DNA from 2 places in the Halomonas sp. B23F22_10 genome. Region 2 is predicted to be linked to the other one. Evidence: predicted binding sites of a transcription regulator. Region 2 holds the regulator's gene; the other holds the start of a gene.

Region 1 (4,205 bases), on a different contig from region 2:
GCCCGGCGGAACCGCCGGCCGGCCGATGTATCAGGTGCTGGAAGGCGCCGGCATCGGCCAGGCGGGCTGCGTGGTGACCCGCTACTTCGGCGGCACCAAGCTCGGCACCGGCGGCCTGGCCCGCGCCTACGGCCAGGCGGTGAACGAGGCGCTGGAGACCCTGCCGACCCGCGAGGTCACCGAGCGCGACCCGCTGCGGCTGAAGGTCGACTTCGCCGGCGAGGCCCAGGCCCGGGCCTGGTGCGCCGAGCGCGACATCCCGGTGGACGCCGCCGACTACGGCGCCGACGGCGTGGTGCTGACGCTCGGCTGGCCCCGGGATACCGAGCGTGACCTCTCAGCGCTCACCTCCCGCCTCAAGGGACGCCTCGAGACCCTCGACCCCGACGCCGCCTGAGGCCGCCCGCCCGGCGCTGCCCGCCTCGCCCTCCGCGCCGATATAGCGCGCCCGCTTCTCCGGCTTCAGGCGCGCCAGGTCCACCGCCACCAGGCCGTCGGTGCAGTAGCCGAAGGCGGTATCCACACCGAAGGCCAGAAAACGCGTGCCGCCGGGCTCGGTGACCTCCGTGTACTGCTTGTAGAGGGCCGGCACGCCGGCCCCCAGCGCCTGCAGCCCGTGGCGCAGGCGCTGGAAGTCCTCCTTGGCATCGTCACCGCGAAACAGCCGCGCCGCCTCCTGCTCCCCGGCCGGCGAGAGCCGCCAGGGCGCCCGCGGCCGTATCCGGCTGTCGCCGTCCCCGTGGTAGTGGCGGTAGTAGCTCACCAGCAGCTCCTTGGCCAGGAGCGGCAGATGGTTGGGCAGGGTCACCGGCCCGAACAGCCAGCGCACCTCAGGATGGCGACGCAGGTAGGCCCCGAGGCCGACCCACAGATAGTCCAGGCTGCGCCGCCCCCAGTAGCGCGGCTGGACGAAGCTGCGCCCGAGCTCCAGGCCGTGGCGCCACTGCGCCCAGGGCGCACGGTCCAGATGGAAGATGGTCGCGCTGTAGAGCCCCTCGATGCCGTGGCGCTCGAGGATCCGCCCCACCTCGCCAAGCCGGTAGGCGCCGGCGATCTCCAGGTCGCGGTCGTCCCACAGCACCAGGTGGCGGTAATAGGCATCGAACTCGTCCAGGTCGCGCTTGCGGCCGCTGCCCTCCCCCACGCGGCGGAAGGCGACCTCACGCAGCCGGCCGATCTCGCGCATCACCGCCGAGTCGGGATGGCTGTCGACCAGCAGGATGCGCTTGCCGTCGGCCGTCTCGCCCAGCGACTCGGCGTCGCGCAGCTCCTCGCGCAGCGCCTGACGCGGCTCGGGGCGGGCGATGCCGGTCTCGCCGACGAACACGCCGCGCTTGCCGCGCCCCAGCCGATAGACGTGCTTGCGCAGCAGCCTGAGCTTGACCGGCGTGGCCAGGTCGTCGCGATCGAACTGCGCCAGCGGAATCGGCCCGCCGGCCCGCAGGGCGATGTGCCGGCCGCGCTGGCGGAACATCTCCCCGGGCAGCAGCAGCGTGCCGATGTCGCTGCGCAGCGAGGTCAGGGCATAGAAGCGCGAGGAGTTGCGGCCGCGAACGTGGACCGGCAGCAGCGGCGCGTTGGTGCGACGGGCGGCGTGCAGGAAGCCCGAGTGCCACCTGCCGTCGCGCACCCCGCGCGGCCCGGCCCGGGAGACCTCGCCGGCGGGAAAGACGATCACCGCCCGCTCCGCCTCCAGCGCCTCGGTCATGCGCGCGAGGCTGCGGCGCAGCCCGCGCCGCGAGAGGTTGTCCACCGGCACGATCACGTCCGACAGCGGCGCCAGCTGCAGCAGCAGATCGTTGGCCAGGATGCTGACGTCGGGACGCACCTCGGCCACCATGCGCAGCAGCGCCAGGCCGTCCAGGGCGCCGAGCGGGTGATTGGCGACCACTACCACCCGCCCGGTCTCGGGGATCTGCTCGCGGTCCTTCGACGACAGCGTGTAGCCGACGTCGAGATGCTCGAACACCCGGTCGATGAACTCGCACCAGCCGAGCTCGCCGTGCCGGGACAGGAAGTCGTTGATCTCGCGTTCGTGTACCAGGCGCCGCAGCCCCGCCACCAGCGGCCCGAACAGCCAAGGCGGCCGGGCCGCCAGCCTCGGGGCCTTGTCACGCAGGGCCCGCTCGATATCGATCATGCCGTCCCCTCCTCGCCGAACGCCGTCGCGGCGCCGTTGCGCTCAGGCTAGGGCCGGCAGGTGACAGGAAGATGGCGCCCCGAAACGCGACACGGCGCCCCGAGGGGCGCCGTGTGGCGGGCTCATGGCGAAACGGGCTCAGCCGAGATACTTGATCATCACGCCCGCGGCTACCGCCGAGCCGATGACGCCGGCCACGTTGGGCCCCATGGCGTGCATCAGCAGGAAGTTGTGGGGGTTGGACTCCAGCCCCACCTTGTTCGACACCCGCGCCGCCATGGGCACCGCCGAGACCCCGGCGGAGCCGATCAGCGGGTTGATCGGCGTCTTGCTGACCGCGTTGAGCAGCTTGGCCATCAGCACGCCGCAGGCGGTGCCGATGGCGAAGGCCACCATGCCGAGCCCGAGGATCCCCAGGGTCTCCACGGCCAGGAAGCGGTCGGCCATCAGCTTGGAGCCCACCGAGAGGCCGAGGAAGATGGTCACGGTGTTGATCAGCGCGTGCTGGGCGGTATCGGAGAGCCGCTCCACCACGCCGCACTCGCGCATCAGGTTGCCGAAGCAGAACATCCCCAGCAGCGGCGCCGCATCCGGCAGGAACAGCACCACCAGGATCAGCAGGCTGAGCGGGAAGACGATCTTCTCGCGCTTGGACACCGGCCGCAGCTGGGTCATGGCGATCTCGCGCTCGCCCTTGGACGTCAGGGCGCGCATGATCGGCGGCTGGATCAGCGGCACCAGCGCCATGTAGGAGTAGGATGCCACCGCGATGGCCCCCAGCAGCTCCGGCGCCAGGATGCTCGAGACGTAGATCGAGGTGGGGCCGTCGGCGCCGCCGATGATGCCGATGGCGGCGGCCTGGTTGAGCGTGAAGTCCATCACGCCCATGGCGGTCAGCCCCACCGCGCCGATCAGGGTCGCGAAGATGCCGAACTGCGCCGCGGCGCCGAGGAACAGGGTACGCGGATTGGCCAGCAGCGGCCCGAAGTCGGTCATGGCGCCGACGCCCATGAAGATCACCAGCGGCGCGATGCCGGAGGCGATGGCCACGCTGTAGAACTGATACAGCATGCCGTGGGCGAAGCCGGCGCCCAGGGCCACGTCGTTGGCGGCGCGGATCAGCTCCGGCGCGGTATCGCCGTGCAGCACCTCCTCGAGGCCGTGGCGCCAGGCCTCGACGTCGCCGCCCGGGGCCAGGGTCATCTGCAGCGACGCCGCCAGCTCGCGAAGCAGCTCCGGGTGCCCCAGATGGGCCGCCTGCTCGGCGGCGGACAGCGCCAGCCCCGCCTCGGGGATGTTGGCCAGGATGCCGCCGAAGCCGATCGGCACCAGCAGCAGCGGTTCGAACTTCTTGGCCATGGCCAGCCACAGCAGCAGCAGGCAGACGGCGATCATCGCCGCCTGGCCGAGGCTCAGGTTGTAGAGCCCCGAGCCGGTCCACAGGGTCAGAATCTTGTCGATCATGGGTCCGTCCTCTAGAGCACGACGAGGGCGTCGCCCACGGCCACGCTGTCGCCTTCGCCGACGTTCACCGCCGACACGGTGCCGGCGCTGGCCGCGCGCACTTCGGTTTCCATCTTCATGGCCTCGAGGATGATCACCACGTCGCCCTCGGCGACCCGGTCACCCGGCTTGACGTTGACCTTGAAGATGTTGCCGGCGAGCGGCGCGCTGATGGTCTCGCCGGGCGACGCTGCACCCGAGGAGGCCGCCGGCGCCGCGGAGGCGGTCGAAACGGCGCCGCCGCCCTGCTCCTGGATGTGCTCGATCTCGCCGCCCTCGGCGACCTCGACCACGTAGGACTTGCCGTTGACGGTGACGGTGTAGGTCTCGGGGCCACCGGCGGGCGCCTGGGCCGAGGACGCGGCGGACCGGGCCGCCGGGGCGCTCGGCGCCGGCTCGAAGGCGTCGGGGTCGTCGCGATGCTTGAGGAACTTGAGGCCGATCTGGGGGAACAGCGCATAGGTCAGCACGTCGTCGATCTCGCGCTCGCCCTCGGCGAGGCGGATGCCCTCGGCCCCGGCCTTCTCCTTGAGCTCGGCGGACAGCCGGTCCATCTCCGGGG
Region 2 (4,205 bases):
CGCCGCGCCGGTGGCCAGCACCAGCTCGCCCCAGGGCAGCCGCTCGGCGCCGAGGGCCAGGGTCCGCGCGGCCGGATCGATGGCCTCGACCCGGGTGTGCGTGCGCATCGTCACGCCGAGCCGGTCGGCCGCCTCCAGGGCGCTGAGCGAGGCCAGGCGATCCGGCGGCAGGCGCTTGGCGAAGCCGGTGGAGAGCAGCGGCTTGGAGTAGTCCTCGCCGCCGTCGGCGGTGATCAGGGTGATGGGGCGCTCGGGCTGCAGGGCCCGGACCTGGCGCGCCAGGCCCAGCCCGGCCATGCCGGAGCCGATGATGGTCAGGGGTGCGCTCATGGGGCTCCTCGCTGCAGGGGGCGCGACGGGCCGCCATGGTACACTAGCCGCCCCTTGCATTGGACGCGGAGTCGCGCAGTGAATCACGCCCCGGCCCTTTCGCCCCGCTGGCGCCCCCTGGCGGCGGCACGCCCCGCCATGAGCCCGGCCTGGTGGCGCTGGATCGCCACCCGGGGCTCGCTGACCCAGCGGCTGATCGAGGCCGGCGCGCCTCGCCGCTTCCGGGTCAGGCTGCTCGACCAGCGCCTGGGCCGGCCGCGCCGCGACGAGGCCATGGCGCTGGGCACGGCGCCGGACCGCCTGGTCTGGCGGCGCGAGGTCGCGCTGTGTCTCGGCGATCGTTCCTGGGTGATGGCGCGCTCGGTGGCCCCGCTCCACGGCCTGCACGGCCAGCGGCTGGCGGGCCTCGGCGAGCGCTCGCTGGGGCACTGGCTGTTCCGCCAGCCCGGCCTCGAGCGCGGCCCCATCGAGGTCAGCGCCGACCCGGCGCCCTTCCACGACGCGCCCGGCCCCTGGGGTCGCCGCTCGGTGCTGCGCCACGGCCGCTTCGCGGTGCTGGTCCAGGAGTTCTTCCTCGACGCCATGGCGGATGACCTGGCCCTGCCGGCGCGATAGGCTGCGTCTGGCATCGCCCGAAACCCGCGTCGTCCGATTCAACCGAGAGACCCACATGGAACGTTCCCTGATGCGCCCCAAGGGGCTGGCCCGGCTGCCCGACTTCCTGCACCTGACGCGCCTCGACCGCCCCATCGGCACCTGGCTGCTGATGTGGCCGACGCTGTGGGCGCTGTGGACGGCGGCCGAGGGCGTTCCCGAGCGCCGGCTGCTGCTGATCTTCGTCGCCGGGGTCTACCTGATGCGGGCCGCGGGCTGCGTGGTCAACGACTACGCCGACCGCCACTTCGACGGCCACGTGAAGCGGACGAAGTCACGTCCGCTGGCCACCGGACGCATCGGCGAAGGCGAGGCCAAGGGGCTGTTCGCCGGCCTGGTGCTGGCGGCCTTCGTGCTGGTGTGCTTCACCAATGCCTTCACCGTGATGCTGTCGGTGGGCGGCGTGATCCTGGCCTTCGTCTATCCCTTCATGAAGCGCTACACCCATCTGCCCCAGGTGGTGCTGGGCGCGGCCTTCTCGTGGGCCATTCCCATGGCCTTCGGCGCGGTGCTCGGCCATGTGCCGCTGGAGGCCTGGCTGCTGTTCGCCGCCAACGTGCTGTGGACCGTGGCCTACGACACCGAGTACGCCATGGTCGACCGCGACGACGACCTGCGCATCGGCATCAAGTCCACCGCGGTACTGTTCGGCCGCGCCGACAAGCGGATCATCGGCCTGCTGCAGCTGGCCACGCTCGCCCTGCTGGCCTGGGCCGGCGAGCGCCTCGGCCTCACCGGCTTCTTCTGGCTCGGCCTGGCCGCCATGGCGGCGACCTTCGTCCACCAACAGCGGCTGATCCGCCACCGCGATCGCGATCGCTGCTTCCAGGCCTTCCTCAACAATCACTGGTCGGGGCTCTTGGTGTTCGCCGGCATCGCGCTGTCGCTGTGGCCGGGCGCCGGCGCGTGACGCCGGGCGGGAAAAAACCGCGGCGCTGAGCGGGGGCGACAGGACGAGGCTGTCACGGTATTGTCACAAGGACATGCTGTCATCGTCACCAATATGTCACTGCTCTCGACCATGAGGCCCCGGGATGACCGCCAAGACCGTACTGATCGTCGATGATGAAGCGCCCATCCGCGAGATGATCGCCGTGGCGCTGGAGATGGCCGACTATCGCGTGCTCGAGGCGGACAATGCCCAGAGCGCCCACGCCATGGTCGTCGATCACCAGCCCGACCTGGTGCTGCTGGACTGGATGATGCCCGGCACCAGCGGCGTCGAGCTCGCCCGCCGGCTCAAGCGCGAGGAAGGCACCTCGGAGCTGCCGATCATCATGCTCACCGCCAAGGGCGAAGAGGACAACAAGATCCAGGGCCTCGAGTCCGGGGCCGACGACTACATCACCAAGCCCTTCTCGCCCCGCGAGCTGGTGGCGCGCCTCAAGGCGGTCCTGCGCCGGGCCACGCCGCGCGGCGTCGAGGATCCGGTCCAGGTCGAGGGCCTGATGCTCGACCCGGTCAGCCACCGCGTCAGCATCGACGGCCAGTCGCTGGAGATCGGCCCCACCGAGTACCGCCTGCTGCAGTTCTTCATGACCCACCAGGAACGCGCCTACACCCGCGGCCAGCTGCTCGACCAGGTCTGGGGCGGCAACGTCTACGTCGAGGAGCGCACCGTGGACGTGCATATCCGCCGCCTGCGCAAGGCGCTGGGCGAGCCGCACCAGCAGCTGATCCAGACCGTGCGCGGCACCGGCTACCGCTTCTCCGCCAAGGCCTGACATGGGCCGGCTGTGGCGACGCGAATGTTGGCGGCTGGCGTCCCTGGTGGCCGCCGGCGCGCTGATCGGCTGGCCCTTCGCCCTGAGCGGCCTCGGCCTCGCCGTGGGGCTCACCATCTACCTCTTCTACCAGATGCGCCAGCTCCACGCGCTGCAGGAATGGCTGACCCATCACCCCCATGACGAGCCGCCCTCGGCGATGGGGCTGTGGGGGGAACTGTTCGACCGCCTCTACCGCTACCAGAAGGGGCAGCGCATCACCCAGCGGCGGCTGCGCGACACCCTGAGCCGCATCCAGGAATCCTCCGAGGCGATGCGCGACAGCGTGGTGATGCTCGACCGCCACGGCGACATGGAGTGGTGGAACAGCGCCGCCGAGCGGATGCTGGGCCTCAAGCCGACCCTGGACCGCGGCCAGCACATCACCAACCTGCTCCGCGACCCGAGCTTTGTCGACTACTTCCACGCCCGCGACTACCGCGAGCCGCTGACGCTGTGCTCGCCGATCGACGAGAACCTGATCCTGCAGTTCCAGATCACCCTCTACGGCGACGACGAACGCCTGGTGATGGCCCGCGACATCACCCGCCTGCACCGCCTCGAGCAGATGCGCCGCGACTTCGTGGCCAATGTCTCCCACGAGCTGCGCACCCCGCTCACCGTGCTGACGGGCTACCTCGAGACCTACGGCGACATGGCCGAGATGCTGCCGGAGCGCCTCGGCCGCGGCATCGGCCAGATGCAGAGCCAGACCCGGCGCATGCAGAACCTGGTCAACGACCTGCTGCTGCTGTCGCGGCTGGAGAACGACCAGGGCGGCCACGACGACGTCCACCTCGACCCGGCCAGCCTGCTCGAGGCCGTGCGCCGCGACGCCGAGGCGCTGTCCGAGAGCCATCATCGACTGGAGGTGGAGATCGACGAGCCCCGCGCCCTGCTCGGCTCGGAGAAGGAGCTGCACAGCGCCGTCTCCAACCTGGCCTTCAATGCCGTGCGCTACGCCGGCGAGGACAGCCGCATCGTGCTGCGCTGGCGTCCCTGGGGCGACGGCGCCTGCCTGGAGGTCGAGGACGACGGCGAGGGCATCGACCCGCTGCACATCCCGCGCCTGACCGAGCGCTTCTACCGGGTCGACAAGGGCCGCAGCACCGCCACCGGCGGCACCGGCCTGGGGCTGGCCATCGTCAAGCACGTGCTGCTGCGCCACGATGCCCAGCTGGAGATCGATTCCCGGCTCGGCGAGGGCGCCACCTTCCGCTGCATCTTCCCCGCCGCGCGCCTCACCGACGCCGCGCCGTCCTCGCGGCGCGCCTGATTCCGTCCCGGACACGACTCCGCCCGACGCAGGCCGGGCGGAGGGAGGTCACGCGATCACGACGCCTGGAGCGTCAGCGCCTCGCCGGGGCGGGGTCGGGCGCGAGCGCCCGATAGTGGTCTTCCCACATCAGCACCGCGCCGGCCACGGCGCCGGGCAGCAGGAGCAGGTTGGCCAGCGGC

The links. Region 2 encodes PhoB, which activates phosphate uptake and scavenging genes when phosphate is short. Its sites were predicted from a motif close to TGTCATANNNNTGTCANA; they were not measured.
Region 1: the regulator PhoB is predicted to act here: its motif matches at 2,200-2,217, upstream of olsF (bifunctional ornithine lipid synthase OlsF).

What each region holds. Positions count from the first base shown of each region.
Region 1 covers NZ_JBIEKF010000004.1:171,418-175,622, reverse strand. The annotation lists gene ACGTNF_RS10590 (IMPACT family protein) at 1-397, shown strand, start outside; gene olsF (bifunctional ornithine lipid synthase OlsF) at 338-2,140, opposite strand; gene ACGTNF_RS10580 (sodium ion-translocating decarboxylase subunit beta) at 2,279-3,601, opposite strand; gene oadA (sodium-extruding oxaloacetate decarboxylase subunit alpha) at 3,616-4,205, opposite strand, start outside.
Region 2 covers NZ_JBIEKF010000005.1:137,562-141,766, forward strand. The annotation lists gene ACGTNF_RS12890 (NAD(P)/FAD-dependent oxidoreductase) at 1-330, opposite strand, end outside; gene ACGTNF_RS12895 (chorismate--pyruvate lyase family protein) at 469-945, shown strand; gene ubiA (4-hydroxybenzoate octaprenyltransferase) at 1,001-1,894, shown strand; gene phoB (phosphate regulon transcriptional regulator PhoB) at 2,019-2,708, shown strand; gene phoR (phosphate regulon sensor histidine kinase PhoR) at 2,710-4,023, shown strand; gene cysZ (sulfate transporter CysZ) at 4,097-4,205, opposite strand, start outside.